2 regions of the Streptomyces durmitorensis genome follow, and region 1 is predicted to be linked to the other one. Evidence: riboswitches for the same ligand, from Rfam matches in the RefSeq annotation. Region 1 holds a riboswitch; the other holds the start of a gene.

Region 1 (8,375 bases):
CGTGCGCGGCGGGATGCGTGCGCTCGCGACCGCCGTGTACGAGCGGTGTCTCGCCCGGCGGGTCGAGTTCGCGTTCGACTCCCCCGTCGCCCGGATCATCGAGAAGGACGGCCGCGCGGCGGGCGTCGAGCTCGCGGACGGGACGGCGGAAGAGGCGGACTTCGTGGTCGCCGGTGTCGCGCCGGGCGCACTGGACGGCTTGCTGTCCGGTGTATCCGGCATGTCCGGCGCATCCGGTGTGAACATACGGGCGGAGGGTGAAGTGCAGGCCCGGTCCGGACTGCCCAGCCGCCTCATGGTCCTCCTCGCGCTGCGCGGCGCGAGGCCCGAGGGCACGCCTCACCGGACGGTGCTGCACACACCCGACCGCCGGGACGAGCTCGACCGGCTCTTCGGGGACCGCCCCGGACTGCCCATCGCCCCCACCCTCACGGTGCTGCGCCCGGACGACCCGACGCGCACGCCCGACGCCGGGCACGAGGCGGTCACGCTGACGGCCACGGTGCCCGCGCACACGGAGGTCACCGAGGCGGACGTGGAGCGCCTGCTCGACCGTGCCGATGCCGTGCTGCCCGGACTGCGGGAGCGCCTGCTGTGGCACGAGGTCCGTACCCCCGCCGACATCGCGCAGGCCACCGGCGCCGACGGCGGCGCGGTCCCGCCCCCGTCCCTCGCGGCGGGCGACGGCCGGCTGCTGCACCCGGCCAACAGCACGCGTCTGCCGGGGCTCTTCGCGGCCGGCGGCTGGGCGCACCCGGGCGGCGGGCTTCCGCACGCGGGCATGTCGGGCACGCTGGTGGCCGGACTGATCGTGGAGGGACCGGACTTCCGGGGCTCGCAGTGAACCGGGGCTCGCAGCGAGCCGACGCTCCCGCTGATCAGTACCGGTACTGCTCGTCGTACCCCGCGTCGTAACCGTTCCCCTGGGACTGGTCGCCCTGATAGGGATACGGCTGCTCCGGCGGTAGTTCGCCGCCGTACTGGCCGTAGGGGGCCTCGACGCTGCGCTGCTGGGGCACCCAGACCCCGCCGGGCGGCGTCTCGTTGTACGTCCCCGCCCCGGTGCCGTACGGATCGGCGGCAGGAGCGGCGGGATAGGGGGCGTACTGCTGCTGGTCGCCGTACGTGTCGTAGCTCTGCTGGCCGCCGTACGTCTGCGTCCCGATGTACGGGTCGGAGTACGCGGCGTACTGCTGCTGGCCCGTCTCGCCGTACGCGTACGGCTGCTGGGGGTCATAGCCCGCGGCGGCGTACGTGTCGTAGCCGTAGCCGCTGTCCGCGGTGGCGGACTGCTGCTGGTCGTACGCCGTGTCGCTGTAGATGCCGTACTGCCCGGTGTCGTCGGGCAGCGGCTCCGGCGCGTAGACCCCGGTGCCGGGAGCGGTCTCGGGCGGCGGTCCTGCCGGGCCCGCCTGCTCGTACTCGAGGTCGGAGACCTGGAGCGTCGGGTCCTGGGCCACCGCGCCCCGCTGCGTCGTCTTGCGGCGCTTGCTCAGACCGGGCTGGCCGCCGAGCGCCCAGCCGGTGGAGAAGCCGCGCCGGAAGGACAGCGTCACGTACGTCTGTCCCGTGGCGAAGGCGATCGCGCCGATCCCGATGACGACCACCGACGGCAGCAGCACGCCGATGACCACGCCGAGGAAGCCGCCGAAGGCGAGCAGCCGCCAGCGCAGCCGCGCCTTGTACTGCAGCAGCACCTCGCCCAACAGCCACAGCGCGACGCATCCGAACGCGATGTAGAGGACCGTCCAGCCCATGTACGCCCCTCTCCCCGCGGCCGCCGCCCCCAGGGGTACGGCCGGTCAGGCCTGCGGGTGATGCAGGCCCAGATTCTCGTAGATTTCCAGAGTCGCCGTGGAGTTGTTGAGCGTGATGAAGTGCAGTCCCGGGACACCCTCGGCCAGCAACCGCGCGCAGAACTCCGTCGCGAACTCGATGCCAATGGAGCGTACAGCCGCCGGATCGTCTTTGGCTGTGAGGATGCGCTCTTTGAGCGCGGGCGGGAAGGAAGCGTTGCTGAGCTGGGGCAGCCGCTCCAGCATGCGCACGTTCGTCACCGGCATGATCTCCGGGATGATCGGCGTCGAACAGCCCGCGGCCTCGACCCGGTCGCGCAGGCGCAGATACTCCTCCGGGTGGAAGAACATCTGTGTGATCGCGTAGTCGGCGCCGGCGCGGCACTTGTCGACGAAGTGCCGGACGTCGGTGTCCCAGTCGGCCGACCGCGGATGCATCGCCGGGAAGGCCGCGACGCCCACGCAGAAGTCGCCCGACTCCTTGATCAGCTGGACCAGTTCGGCGGCGTACTCAAGGCCCTTGGGGTGCTTGACCCAGTCGGCGAGGGGGTCGCCGGGCGGGTCGCCGCGGACCGCGAGCATGTTCCTGATGCCTGCGTCCGCGTACTGCCCGATGATGTTGCGCAGTTCGGCCACGGAGTGGTCGACCGCGGTCAGGTGCGCGACCGGCGTGAGCGTCGAGTCGGCGACGATCTGCTCCGTCTCCTTGACCGTGCCCGCACGCGTCGAGCCGCCCGCTCCGTACGTCACGGAGACGAAGCTGGGGGCCACCGCCTCGACCCTGCGCAGGGCGTTCCACAGGTTCCGCTCGCCCTTCGGGGTCTTCGGCGCCGAGAACTCGAACGAATACGTCGTCTTGCCGGTCGCGAGCATGTCACGCACGGTGCGTGCGCGATCAGATCTGGTGGAAGCAGTGCCTAGGGCCATACGGGCAGGTTAGCTACGGGGCACCGCTACCGGCCAATCTCCGTCCAACCTGCGGACACCGCCCCCGAAGGTTGGCCGAAGATCGCCGATCAGGCCGAACGCAGCCGCTTCGCGAAGTCGGCCGCCGCGGCTGCCGGATCGTCCGCCTCGGTGATCGCCCGCACGACGACGACGCGGCGGGCGCCCGCTTCGAGCACCTCGTCGAGGTTGCCCGCGTCGATGCCGCCGATGGCGAACCACGGGCGGTCCGTGCCGAGCGAGGCCGTGTACCGGACGAGGTCGAGCCCCGGAGCGTGCCGGCCCGGCTTCGTGGGGGTCGGCCAGCAGGGTCCCGTGCAGAAGTAGTCCACGCCGTCCTGCGTCGCCGCGGCGGCGGCCTCGGCGTCGGCGTGCGTAGAGCGGCCGATGAGGACATCCTCGCCCAGAATCCCGCGGGCCGCGGGCACCGGCAGGTCGCCCTGGCCCAGGTGCAGCACGTCGGCGCCGATGGCGTGCGCGACGTCCGCGCGGTCGTTCACCGCGAGGAGCTTGCCGTGCCTGCGGGCGGCGTCGGCGAAGACCTGGAGGTGTTCGAGCTCCTCGGCTGCCTCCATGCCCTTGTCCCGCAGCTGCACGATGTCGACACCGCCGCCGAGGACGGCGTCGAGGAACTCGGGGAGGTCTCCCTGGCGCTTGCGGGCGTCCACGCACAGATAGAGGCGGGCGTCCGCGAGCTGCTCGCGGGCAGGCTTGGTGGCCATGGAGATGTCCCCCGGGTTGTCGGTGGCCCACGGGCCGCGTGTCCACGGGGGACGCGCGGCCCGTACGCAACGGTTTTCCGTGTCGGTCAGACGGCGAGCGCCTGGGCGCGACGCTTCACCTCCGTGCCGCGATTCTCGCTCAGAGCCTGCGCGGGGGTGCCGGGCAGGGTGGGGTCGGGAGTGAAGAGCCACTCCAGCATTTCTTCGTCGGAGAAGCCGTCGTCCCGCAGGAGCGTCAGGGTGCCGGTGAGGCCCTTGACGATCTTGTCGCCGTCGATGAAGGCGGCCGGCACCGCGAGCGCGCGGTTCTCACCACGGCGCACGGCGATCAGCTGGCCCTCCTTGACCAGCTGGCGCACACGCGTCACCTCGACGTCGAGCATTTCTGCGATGTCGGGGAGGTGGAGCCACTCGGGGACGAGAGCATCAGTCTTTGCGTCAATCTCGGTCACGGGGCCAAGCGTATCTCCGGGCGCCGACAGCGGCCGGGCAGCGGGTCCCTCCGGTCACGGCAGCACGGTCTTCTTCAGCGGCAGCGCGGGGTCCGACGCCAGGTCGGGGGAGAGCCGGGCGCCCGCCTCGATCAGCTTGCGGCCCTGCGCCAGGTCCCTGGGGCGGCCCACCGCGAGCACGGCGACCAGGACGCCCCCTCGGAGCCAGCACACGGTCCAGGCCGCACCCGAGGAATCGCCGCGCCACACCAGCTCGTCGGCGGTCGCGTGGTGACCGGCGTACTGGACGAAGCGGCCGAACTGCTCGGACCAGAAGTACGGGACGGGGTCGTACGCCGAAGGGGTCTCGCCGATGATGTTCGCCGCCACCGTGCGCGGGCCCTGGAGGGCGTTGTCCCAGTGGTGCACGAGGAGGCGCTCGCCATACCTTCCCGAAGGGAAGGACGAGCAGTCGCCGACCGCGTAGACGTCGGGCTGCGACGTCCGAAGGTGGTCGTCGGCCAGGATCTCCCGGTGGGCGCCCAGGGTGATGCCGGAGCCCGCGAGCCAGTCCGTGGCGGGGCGTGCGCCGATGCCGACGACGACCGCGTCCGCGGGCAGCCGGGTGCCGTCGTCCAGGAGGACGCTGCCGGGCTCGACGCGCTCCACGCGCGCGTGGGTGCGCAGTTCGGCTCCGGAATCGGCGTACCAGGACGTCATCGGCGCCGCGACCTCTGCGGGAAGGGCCCCCGCGAGCGGCCGCTCGGCGGCTTCGACGACGGTGACGGAGCAGCCCGCCTCGCGTGCGGCGGTCGCGAACTCGGCGCCGATCCAGCCCGCGCCGACGACCACGATGCGGTGCTGCTCGGCGAGCACGGGCCGCAGCCGCTCGGCGTCGTCGAGGGTGCGCAGCAGATGGACGCCGGGGACTCCGGAGGCGCCGGGCAGCAGGATCGGCTGGGCGCCGGTGGCGATGACAAGGGCGTCGTACGGGACGGGGCCCCGCTCGGTGTCCAGCTCGTGGTCGTCGGGGCGCACGCCGGTGACCTCGTGGCCCAGGCTCAGCTCGATGCCGAGCGCCTCGAAGTCGATGTCGAAGGCGGAGCCCTCCGCCTTGCCGAGCAGCACGGCCTTGGACAGCGGTGGCCTGTCGTAGGGCTGGTGGGGTTCCGCGCCGATCAGGGTGACCGCACCGGCGAACCCCTGCTCGCGCAGGGCCACGGCGGTCTGCACCCCGGCCATCCCCGCGCCGACGATGACGACCCGGCGCTCTTCGTGCCTCCGCTGCTCACTCACCCGATCACTGTAGGACTGCGGGCGACGCGCGCCTCAGGGTGCGACGGGGAGATCTCTGACACACCGTCACCGCCCATACCCGGACAGCTCCCCTACTGCCGCCGGACACCAGGGGCTAGGGTGGCCGTGCAGAACACTCGCGGGAGCCCGGACGCACCGGGCTGAGAGGGAGGCTGGACGGCCTCCGACCGTACGAACCTGATCCGGGTCATGCCGGCGAAGGGAGGGGCTGGACGCCCATGCAGTCACGTACACCACCCCGTACGACCCGCACGACCGACGTCGTGGTCGTCGGGGGCGGCATCATCGGCCTGGTCACGGCCTGGCGGGCGGCGCAGCGCGGCCTGTCCACGGCGGTCGTGGACCCCGAGCCGGGCGGCGGCGCGGCGCAGGTGGCCGCGGGCATGCTGGCCGCCGTCACCGAGCTGCACTACGGGGAGCAGACGCTGCTCGCCCTGAATGTGGCCTCCGCGCAGCGCTATCCCGACTTCGCGGCCGAGCTGACGGAGGCGAGCGGCCGGGATCTCGGCTACCGCGCGTGCGGCACGCTCGCCGTCGCCCTCGACTCGGACGACCGCGCCCACCTGCGGGAGCTGCACGCCCTTCAGCAGCAGTCGGGGCTCGCCTCGGAGTGGCTGAGCGGGCGCGAGTGCCGCCGCCTGGAACCGATGCTCGCGCCGGGTGTCCGGGGCGGCCTTCGCGTCGACGGCGATCACCAGGTCGACCCGCGCAGGCTCGCCGCGGCGCTCCTCGTGGCCTGTGAGCGGGCGGGCGTCGTCTTCCACCGCGTGTGGGCGGAGCGCCTCACGGTCACGGGTGACCGGGCCACCGGAGTCGTCCTCGCCGACGGCACCGCCCTGGACGCCGGTCAGACCGTGCTCGCGGCGGGCAGCCTCAGCGGGCGCCTGGCCGGGGTCCCTGAGGGCGTGCTGCCGCCCGTGCGCCCCGTGAAGGGGCAGGTGCTTCGGCTCACGGTGCCCGAGCGGTACGCGCCGTTCCTGAGCCGCACCGTGCGCGCCGTCGTGCGCGGCAGCCACGTCTATCTCGTGCCGCGCGAGAACGGCGAGCTCGTCGTCGGCGCGACCAGTGAGGAGCTCGGCTGGGACACGACGGTCACCGCGGGCGGCGTGTACGAGCTGCTTCGGGACGCCCACGAGCTCGTACCCGGCATCACGGAACTGCCGCTGACCGAGACCCGCGCGGGCCTGCGCCCCGGCTCACCCGACAACGCGCCGCTGCTCGGCCCGACCGCCCTGCCCGGCCTCCAGCTGGCCACCGGGCACTACCGCAACGGCGTCCTTCTGACGCCCGTCACCGGCGACGTCATGGCGCACGCCCTGACCACCGGTGAACTGCCCGACGAGGCACGGGGGTTCACCCCCGAGCGCTTCGTCCGCGACCCCCTCACGCAGCGCTTCATGGAGCAGCCCGCATGACTCTCCCAGCCGTTACCGCCGTGTCCGTCAACGGAGAAGCACGCGATGTGGCCGCGGGCACCACCCTCGAAGCCCTCGTCGCCACCCTCACCGCGGCCCCCTCCGGGGTCGCCGCCGCGCTCAACGAAACCGTCGTACCGCGCACCCAGTGGTCCACCACCCCGCTCACCGAAGGGGACCGCGTCGAGGTCCTCACCGCCGTCCAAGGAGGCTGAACCGACATGGCAGACGACCCCTTCGTCATCGGCGGGCTCACCCTTTCCTCCCGCCTGATCATGGGTACGGGCGGTGCGCCGAGCCTGGACGTGCTCGAACGCTCCCTCGTCGCCTCCGGTACGGAGCTGACGACGGTCGCGATGCGCCGCCTGGACCCCGGGGTGCAGGGCTCGGTGCTCTCCGTCCTCGACCGGCTCGGCATCCGGGTCCTGCCGAACACGGCGGGCTGCTTCACCGCGGGCGAGGCCGTCCTGACCGCCCGCCTCGCGCGCGAGGCGCTCGGCACCGACCTGATCAAGCTGGAGGTCATCGCGGACGAGCGCACGCTGCTCCCCGACCCGATCGAGCTGATCGACGCCGCCGAGACCCTGGTCGACGACGGCTTCACGGTCCTTCCGTACACGAACGACGACCCGGTCCTGGCCCGGAAGCTGGAGGACGTGGGCTGCGCGGCGATCATGCCGCTCGGCTCCCCCATCGGCTCCGGGCTCGGCATCCGCAACCCGCACAACTTCCAGCTGATCGTCGAGCGCGCGGGCGTGCCGGTGATCCTGGACGCCGGGGCGGGGACGGCGTCCGACGCCACGCTCGCCATGGAGCTGGGGTGCGCGGGTGTGATGCTCGCCTCCGCCGTGACGCGTGCGCAGGAGCCCGTCCTCATGGCCGAGGGCATGCGGCACGGGGTCGAGGCGGGGCGCCTCGCGTACCGGGCCGGGCGGATTCCCCGGCGGCACTTCGCCGAGGCGTCCTCGCCCGTGGAGGGCATGGCCCGGCTCGATCCGGAGCGGCCCGCGTTCTGAGCGTCCCGCGCCTGTTACAGCTCGGCTGCAGTCGAGGCCCGAGTCCGCCCGGGCGGGCAGCGGTGTCAGCGGTGGCTCGTAGACTCCCTGCGTGGACACGACCCTTCAGGACCCGCTCGTCGGGCAGGTGCTCGACGGCCGCTATCGCGTGGACGGGCGGATCGCGGTCGGCGGGATGGCCACGGTCTACCGGGCCGTGGACACCCGCCTCGACCGCGTGCTCGCGCTCAAGGTGATGCACCCGACGCTCGCCGCCGATGTCTCCTTCGTCGACCGCTTCATCCGCGAGGCGAAGTCGATCGCCCGGCTCTCCCACCCGAACGTGGTGGGGGTGTACGACCAGGGCGCCGACGGCGCGTACGTCTATCTGGCGATGGAGTACATCGCCGGCTGCACCCTGCGTGACGTGCTCCACGAGCGCGGCGCCCTGCAGCCGCGCGCGGCCCTCGACATCCTGGAGCCGGTCCTCGCCGCGCTCGGCGCCGCGCACCGCGCCGGGTTCGTGCACCGCGACATGAAGCCGGAGAACGTCCTCATAGGGGATGACGGCCGGGTCAAGGTCGCCGACTTCGGGCTCGTGCGCGCGGTGGACACCGTCACGAACACGACCGGCACGGTCCTGGGCACGGTCTCCTATCTCGCCCCCGAGCAGATAGAGCACGGCACGGCCGACACGCGTGTGGATGTGTACGCGTGCGGGGTCGTGCTCTACGAAATGCTGACCGGCGCCAAG
Region 2 (8,375 bases), 6.8 Mb from region 1:
GCGTTGGCGTTGTGCTCGGTTTCGTCGGTCCGGCCCGCCGTCGTGATCAGCCTTCGGCGGGTGCGGGTTCGGCGTGGACCGACACGGCGGTGAGGTAGGGGCCGTTGCCGCTGAGCCGGAGCGTGGGGGGCAGGCCCTCGCCGAGGGCATCGGAAACCTCTGTGGTCGGGTAGCCGAAGAGGTCGATGCCGCGCAGGACGACCGGGCAGGCCGACGGCCCGGTGTGGGTGGAGGGGTGGCGGGTGAGACTGATGCCGGCCAGGCCGGGGGTGTCTGGGTGGCGGCCGCGGGGGTCGGTGGTGTCGCCGTGTGCGTCGATGGTCAGGCCCCGGTAGTGCGCGCCGAAGGCCCAACGGGCGCCGCAGACCCAACCATCGCGAACGTCCGCGACAGTGGCGAGGGCCCACCGGGCAGTTTGCTCGTCCGTGCCGAAGCGCAGGGTGCCGGCACGGCCGGGGAGCCGGAGACCGGCTCCGGGGAGCAACTCGAACATACGAGGGATGGTCCCAACCCATGGCACTGCGCCACAAGCCGGAAATGACGCTCACCCACTGCCGGAGTGCCGGGGGCGTCTTGTATCAGGCCGGGCCGGGCCATCGGAACATGGGTGCAGTTACTTCGTCGTGGGTGCCCACGTGGCATTCGTCGCAGGCGGCTCCGTGGCAGGAGTTGCCTGGTCCATCTCGGCCGCGTCCATGTCGACTGCGCAGCCTTCGGGGATCTTCTCGCTGGAAGTCGCGCAGGCCGAGGGATCGGCATCGGGGCCGGTCTGGCTGGCCTGGCGCTGGCTCTTGCCCTGTTCGTCCGGGGCCGAGGTGCCCGAAGACGGGTTGACCTCCGGGGGCGACGAGCAGGCCGCCGAGCCCATCATCGTGCACAGGATCAAAACAGCCGAAGCTGCAGCAGTACGAGTACGCATGGAAGTCCCCCCGATGCAGACGCGGAGTGTCCGGCCCGCCAGCCGATCAACGATGCCATCCTGAGTCGTGCAGCTGGCGTGGGAAGTGTGAAGAAAATGCAGGCCTGCTTGACGAGTTCGCGGCTGAATCCGGCATTCGGCTTCCCCGAGCCAGCGGGGATGGTCCCGACGGCGGCGCGTGCTGTCTCCGTGAGGTCGTGTCCCGCAGAGTGGTCCAGAGATGCGGAGTTGAGAACTCCGCAGGCCATGGCGGCGGGTGGGACTGAAGCGTCGCCACGCCCCGGCCCCAACCGTGGCTAGCAGAGTTGAGAGCAGGACATGCCGCTCGAGTTGCTGCTCACCACGCGCTGCATCCGGAGCCAAACAGGTCGGCTCTCTCCACCACTTTGCGGGGCACGACCCCGGGAGCGGTCCGGTGCCCTTCCTGCGGGGAGGAGTGGGAAGGCCGCTGGAGGGAGGGAGGCAGCCGCTGCTCCGGCTGCAGGTGCTCTACGGGGCGATAGGTCTGGGTGTCTCGTCTGGTGGGGAGTAGGCGGGTGTAGGTGACGTGTTGTTGCTCGGGCTGGCGGGTGGGGGAGTGTCGGCGGGGGCCGACGGGTCGTCCCGGGAGAGGAGCCGTGGCAGCACCGGGAGGGCTGCTGCCAGGGCCGCGGTCAGGAGGACTATCGCAGCCTTGCGCAGTGCCGGGTGCGTGATGGTCCGTACGCGGGTCGATGGCGGGAGCGCCGGGGGGGGCCGGGGTTGACACGTCCTTGCGGGTGGTGGGCCTGTTGATGATGTCCTCGCCTGCCCGGTGCCTCGGGGCGGACGGTGTGGCGGCGGTGAGGAAGCTGAGTATTCCGACGCTTCTCGTGGTGTCGCCCGGTGACATGCAGGGCGCGGTGGAGAAGCAGGTCCGTGAGGTCTATGTGGCCTCCGTAGGCCGCAAGAAGCAACTGGTCATCGACAAGAGCGGCTTCCACGGAACGGACATGATCAAGCGGGCAGGTGTTTCGGGGGCCGCGTTGTAGGACCAGGTCATCCGGTTCGTGGTGGATTCCTACGCCGCCGCCCGCTGAGGACGGCCTTCACCTGTACCCCGGGCAACGGCCATGAGCGGGACCGGACGCTCCGGGCCGGTCCTGTACTCACCGAGGGAGACATGATGAAGAGACATAAACGCGCCGGCGCCTGTAGCCCACGGCGAGGGTGGTGAGGGCAGCTACCGCGAAGGAGAGCAGGGAGGCGCTCATCCACGGCTGGACGGTGAAGCCCACGGCGTCCTGCAGCGAGGTCCAGAAGTCGGACCAGCCTGCGATGTTCGTCGGTGCGATCAGCTGGTAGGTGGCGAAGCCGAGCGCCCAGGGCAGCAGCATGACCCAGCGGGTGGGCGCCTGTTCGGAGACGTCCCAGGTGCGGTGGCCGCCGAGTACGAAGAAGTCCACGACGAGGACGGCGAACATCGGGATGAACACCGCGCCGATCAGGTAGAGGAAGCTGGCGTAGCTGTCCATGTTCACCAGAAGCGCCAGGGCGGTGGCCAGGGTGCCGCTGATCAGGCACAGGACGCGGCGGTCGGCCCGAGGCAGCAGGTTCTGGGCGGAGACGGCGGTGGAGTAGACGTTGGCGAAGGACTGGTCGACCTCGCGCAGGACCAGGACACCGAAGCAGATCACGCCGACGCTGGTGGCGGTGAAAGGGTCGAAGACCTTGTACGGGTCGGTGGTGTCGAACGCGATCATGGCGAGGGCGGCCACGCCGAGGACCGAGCCCGCGACGCCCGCGAGGGTCTGGCCGATGACCAGGCCGCCGAATGCCTCCTTCTCGCTGCGGGAGTGCCGCGAGTAGTCGGCGACCAGCGGCAGCCAGGAGATCGACACGGCGATCACGCTGTCGGCGGCGAACCAGAAGTCCTTCCAGGAGCCGCCCTCCATCGGAATGCCGCGGCCGGCCAGGTCCCAGCCCAGGTAGCAGATGGCCAGGACGACGGCGATGGTGACGTAGCGGCGGATGATGCGCAGCGCGCCGAGCGGACGCAGCGTGAGCGCTGTCGTCACCGCGCCCGCGACGAGTACGTACAGCCAGCCGGGTCCCGGGTCGCCGAAGGCCTGGCGGGCCAGGATCTTCAGGCCGGTCGAGATGACCACCAGCTCGAAGACGGCCCAGCCGACCATCTGCAGCACGTTGAGGACGGTGGGGAGGTAGGACGCCTTCGCGCCGAACAGGCCGCGCAGCAGGACCATCGAGGGCGCGCCGGTGCGGGCCCCGGTGATGGCGGCGAGGCCGAGGGCGACGGTGCCGATCAGGGTGCCGACGACGGACGCGGTGACGGCCGCTGCGAACGACAGGGTCGGACTGCCGGTGCCAAGGGGGTCGAGGACGACCAGCATGCCGCTGAAGCCGAGCAGGCTGACGCCCAGGTTGGCCCAGAAGGTGCCTTGGTCCAGGCCGCTCAGGACCTTGGGTGTGGGCTGGTCGAGGGTGAGCGGCGCCTCGTTCGCCGGGGCCGGTCCCGGGGTGGTGGGTTCGGTGGTGGTCGTCACTTCGCGGGCTCCGAAACCTGGACGGGAGCGGCGCCGACGGGCCAGGACTCCATACGCCAGGCGGCGTCCCAGAACATCCACTCCCAGGTGGACGCGGTGGTGAAGGCCGTACGCATCCGTGCGCGGGTGGCCGGGTCGGCCTGGTCCGCAAGCCGGTTGACGATCTGCCGGGCGTGTTCGGTGGCGGCTTCGAACTCCTCGTCGGCGTACGTGCCGATCCAGTCGCCGTAGGGGTGGGTGGTGAGGTCGCCGGCCAGCTCGAGGAGCGCCCGGCCCACCTCGGCGTAGATCCAGAAGCAGGGCAGGACCGCGGCGGTCAGCTCCGGGTAGCCCTGGGTGTGAGCCACGGAGAGCAGGTAGGAGGTGTATCCGGTGCCGGTGGGGGAGGGCGTCCAGGCGTCGACGTCGACGACGTTGCTCTCGTGCAGGGAGCTCTCGACGACCACGGCGTCGTGGGCGGACTTCGCGAAGAACGCGATGTCCTGCGGCCGGTCCGCCTTCGCGGCGGCGCTGGCCAGCGCGCGGGCGTAACCGCGCAGGTAGTGGGCGTCCTGGGCCAGGTAGTAGACGAACTTCTCCCGGTCCAGAGTGCCGTCGCCGAGGGCGATGACGAACGGCAGCTTGTCGATGGCCGCACGTATCTCGGCCGTGGCCGTCCACAGCTCGTCGCAGAACGTGGTGGTCATGGGGCTCAGCTCCAGTACTGGTGGAAGTGGTGGACGGGTCCGTGGCCGCGGCCGATGTGCAGGGTGTCGGCCGCGCGCAGGGCCCCGGTCAGGTACGCCTTTGCGGCACTGACGGTGGTGTGCCAGTCGTCGTGCTGCGGGCGCAGGGCGGCGATCGCGGCGGAGAGGGTGCAGCCGGTGCCATGGGTGTTGCGCGTGTTCACGCGAGGTGCGGACAGCTCGGTGAAGCCCGAGTCGGAGGCGTCCGTGGCGTCGACGAGGATGTCTACGGACTCGGCGTCGTGTGTGTGGTGGCCGCCCTTGAGGAGGACGCGCCTGGCGCCGGTATCGAGGAGTGCGTGGGCCTGCTCGATGGCTTCGGCGCGGTTCTTCGCGGCGGCGGTGCCCAGCAGGTCGCCGGCCTCGGGGAGGTTGGGGGTGATGAGGTCGGCGAGCGGCAGCAGACGGTCGCGCAGCACCGTCACCGCATCGGCCTCGAGGAGGCGATGGCCGCTGGTCGAGACCATGACGGGGTCGAGGACGACGTACCGGGGGCGGTGCCGCTCCAGGGCTTCTGCGACGGCGGTGGCGATGGCGGCGTCGGCCAGCATTCCGATCTTGACGGCGTCCACCGGGACGTCGGCGAACAGAGTGTCGAGCTGCTCGGTGACGAACGCCGGGGGGACGGCATGGATGCCGGTGACACCTTGAGTGTTCTGTGCGGTCAGGGCGGTCAGAACCGCTGTTCCGTAGGCGCCGTTGGCGGAGAACGCCTTCAAGTCGGCTTGTATCCCGGCGCCGCCGGAGGGGTCGCTGGCGGCGATGCTGAGGGCGATGGGTGGACTGGTCATGCGGGGATCTCCTGCCGCAGAGTGCGAACGAGGGAATGGGCTGCGGCCTCGGGGTCGGGCTGCCCGCAGACCGCGCTGACGACAGCGATCCCGGCCGCGCCCGTTCCCATGACCGCGGCGGCCTCGGACACGCCGATCCCGCCGATGGCCACGCAGGGCAGCGGGCTCTCCCGGACGATCTGGGCCAGGCCGCCCAGACCGAGCGGGGCGTCCGCGTCTGGCTTGGTGGACTGCGGGAAAACCGGACCGACACCTAGGTGGTCGACGGTGTCCGGTACGTGCGCCAGCTGCTCGGGACGGCTGACGGACAGGCCGATGTACGCATGGTGACCGAGCTGGCGCCGGGCGGTCTCGGGTGAGACGTCCCGCTGCCCGAGGTGGACGCCGTCCGCGTCCAACCAGACCGCCACGTCCAGGCGATCGTTGACGATCAAGGGGACACCAGTGCCCGCGAGTTCGGCCTGGATCACCCGGCCGAGCGAGAACAGCGTGCGGGCGTCCGCGTCCGGATCGCGCAACTGGACGGCGGTGACGCCGCCCTTGACGGCCGCTGCAACGGTAGGGGCGACACCGCGGTGGCCGCAGAGTCCGGTGTCGGTCACGAGATACAGGGACAGGTCGAGAGGAGGTCGCACGGGTTACTCCTTGGGGTCTCCCGGCCGGGGAAAGGCGTGGGAAACGCATCGGGAGGTACGGGGGAAGGCAGGCCCTGAGGTGCAGGGACTTGAGTTGTTCACAGGGGCGAGATGGGGAACAGGGCAGCCGGACTCGGTGCTACGGCGCCAGGGCGGGCACTGTGCAGCGGGTGGCGTCCAGGCCACTGCTCACACGCAGGACCTCCGCAGTACGCGCATGCTCAGCGCAGGTCGAGAGCCTCGGCGAGCCGCTCAGGGCTGAGCTCGTACAGCGCGTCGATCAGGGCGACCGCGAACGTGCCGGGCCCCGCGGAGCGGGTGGCGGCGTTCTCCGCGGCCACGGTGAGCAGGCCGGTCGCGGCAGTGGCAGCCAGCAGCGCGTCGCCGGTGACGGCTGTGCAGGCGGCCACCAGGGCGCCGAGTGAGCAGCCCGTTCCCGTCACCAGGGCCAGCAGCGGATGCCCGTTGGCCAGGCGCACCACTCGCGTCCCGTCCGTGAGAACGTCCTGTGGACCGCTCACCGCGACCGCGCAGCCGTAGCGCCGGGCCAGCGAGCCCGCCGCGGCCAGCGCCGCCTCGGGGGCGTCCGTGCTGTCCACGCCGCGCCCGCCCGTGCCGCCGTCCAGTGCCAGGATCTCGGAAGCATTGCCGCGAACGGCCGCTGGGGGTGCGCTCTCCAGCAGTTCGTGGGCGAGCTCGGTGCGCCAGGGCAGCGGGCCGACCGCCACCGGATCGAGCACCCACGGCCGCCCGGCCCCGGCCGCTTCGGTGACCGCGACGCGCATCGCCGGCGCCGTCACGGACGTCACCGTTCCCAGGTTGACCAGGACACCCCCGGCCATCCGGGCCAGCGCTCCGGCCTCCTCCACGCTGTGCACCATCGCCGGGGCAGCCCCCGCCGCGAGCAGCACATTCGCGGTGAACTGCGACACCACGACGTTGGTCAGGCAGTGCACAAGGGGTGCGGAGGTCCGCAGGGACGCGATCACATCCGCCACGGCTTCACGGGAAACGGCAGTGCCGTGCCGGGCAGGTACGGAGGCAGTATCCATCGTCAACACCCTTCCTACGCCGGCATTACCCGGTCCAGGTTCATGCGGTCGGCGGAAAGGGGATCAAGTCCCGTCCGCCCTCTCAGCCCGGCTACTCCCGAGCTCCCGCGGTGGTCGCTACGCAATGTACCTCCTTCAGGAACAGGAGTTCGCACTCGGGTACCTCACGAAACGACAGGGATCTGTTGGCGGAACTGAGGGGGGATCCTTTGGCCACCAGGGCCCGCCGGACTGGTGCGTCAGGCCGACGGCGGCCACGCCGAGCCCGACCGCTATGCCTGCCAACTGCCAACTGCCAACTGCCGACGGCCGACGGCCGATCTGGCCTGGCCCCGCTTCAATGCGACCGCCACGGCCGCCTTCGCCGATGAGTACGGCCCCAGGAATGCGTCATCGACCGCACGGTGCGCACCTGCGAGCCATCGGCCCGAGGCCTTCAGCGGATGCGGGCACCTGGCTGGAGGCATGCTGGCCGGCTGTCATCTGCCGCGAGCAGGAACGGATGACGCAGCTGTGCGAGATCCCGGTCGAGCGCTGGCGCGCTCCGAAAGGCCGGCAACGACAGTGAAGCTCTAAAGCTCTCCTTCGAACGAGCCGACAGCGCGCCCCGGTGTTGCATGAGAGAAGCCGCGTCGAGAGCGAAGCCGCCCTGGAGATCTACCGGTTGCTGGACGGGGTCACCATGTCAGGACGGACCGTCACTGGCTATACATTCCAGGGTCGCTGCCAGGTGTCGTCGGCTGATTTCGGTCTTGGGATGCTCAGGCCCCAGGGCCCTGATTCGCATCTCCAGGACGGCCCGGTGTTTCCTGGCGGTCCCGCCCCGGCAGCCGCCGTACCCAGGCGAAACGGCGGGCTAGCTCCGGGCATGCAAGGCATGTGAGAGCGCACTCATGCTGATGTCGATGACCGTGCGGAGCTGCTTCTGGCTCGCCCTGGCCCTGCTCATCACGGCCAGCGATTGGTTGACCGCCGTGAGGTGAACCGCGAAGTCGTCGGCATCGCCCTCGGCCAACTGCGCGGCGTTCAAAGCGGTCCGCAGCCGCGCATGCTGAAGGCCTAGAGCTTCGTCCGCGCGTGCGGCGATGGTGGGGCTGAGCACCGGTGTCGCCATCGCGGTCTGGGCGATCAGGCATCCATCAGGTACGTCAGGGTCGGCGATGCGCTGCAGGGTGACATCGAAGAACGCCCGAACCGCCTGGAGCGGTTCCTCGGACGCACGTGAAAGCGCCTGGTCGTACCTGTTTCCGTACCGCGCGGCGTAGCGGTCCAGGCAGCGCAGGTAGAGCGAGTCTTTGTCGCCGAACGAGGAGTAGATGGAACTGCGGTTCAATCCGGTCGTCCTGGAGAGGTCGTCGAGAGACGTGTCGGCGTATCCGACCCGCCAGAACTGGACCATCGCCGCGTCGAGCGCGATGCCCACGTCGAACTGCTTCTTCCCGGCCATCACGCATGCACCTCGCTCTTGGACCAGCCGTTGTGGCTCTGCCATCCTATCTTGAACTAACCAGTTCAAGATGCAGTAGGCTCAGGACATGACTGACGACGCCATAGCCCCGAAACGCTCCTGCGACCAGGACCAGGACCAGGACCAGAACCCGGTCCCCGGGTTGCCGCTGCACGACCTTGCGGGTTTCACTCACCGCTGGGTCGATGCGGAAGGAATCCGACTTCACGCCGTGGAAGGCGGCCAACCGGCCGGGCCCACTGTCGTGCTCCTCGCCGGATTCC

The links. Region 1 has a riboswitch for thiamine pyrophosphate ahead of thiO (glycine oxidase ThiO). Riboswitches for the same ligand answer to the same signal wherever they lie in the genome.
Region 2: linked by a shared signal. The riboswitch ahead of thiM (hydroxyethylthiazole kinase) and the one ahead of thiO (glycine oxidase ThiO) in region 1 are both predicted to bind thiamine pyrophosphate.

What each region holds. Positions count from the first base shown of each region.
Region 1 covers NZ_CP097289.1:6,851,838-6,860,212, reverse strand. The annotation lists gene M4V62_RS30585 (phytoene desaturase family protein) at 1-844, shown strand, start outside; gene M4V62_RS30580 (hypothetical protein) at 879-1,757, opposite strand; gene metF (methylenetetrahydrofolate reductase [NAD(P)H]) at 1,803-2,723, opposite strand; gene thiE (thiamine phosphate synthase) at 2,813-3,463, opposite strand; gene M4V62_RS30565 (Rv2175c family DNA-binding protein) at 3,550-3,915, opposite strand; gene M4V62_RS30560 (NAD(P)/FAD-dependent oxidoreductase) at 3,970-5,136, opposite strand; TPP riboswitch at 5,320-5,432, shown strand; gene thiO (glycine oxidase ThiO) at 5,430-6,626, shown strand; gene thiS (sulfur carrier protein ThiS) at 6,623-6,841, shown strand; gene M4V62_RS30545 (thiazole synthase) at 6,848-7,642, shown strand; gene pknB (Stk1 family PASTA domain-containing Ser/Thr kinase) at 7,734-8,375, shown strand, end outside.
Region 2 covers NZ_CP097289.1:56,421-64,795, reverse strand. The annotation lists gene M4V62_RS00280 (hypothetical protein) at 47-493, opposite strand; gene M4V62_RS00275 (hypothetical protein) at 614-871, opposite strand; gene M4V62_RS00270 (hypothetical protein) at 1,741-1,929, shown strand; gene M4V62_RS00265 (purine-cytosine permease family protein) at 2,047-3,441, opposite strand; gene tenA (thiaminase II) at 3,438-4,127, opposite strand; gene thiD (bifunctional hydroxymethylpyrimidine kinase/phosphomethylpyrimidine kinase) at 4,133-4,957, opposite strand; gene thiE (thiamine phosphate synthase) at 4,954-5,592, opposite strand; gene thiM (hydroxyethylthiazole kinase) at 5,814-6,590, opposite strand; TPP riboswitch at 6,638-6,763, opposite strand; gene M4V62_RS43695 (Imm49 family immunity protein) at 6,769-7,212, shown strand; gene M4V62_RS00235 (TetR/AcrR family transcriptional regulator) at 7,501-8,091, opposite strand; gene M4V62_RS00230 (alpha/beta fold hydrolase) at 8,180-8,375, shown strand, end outside.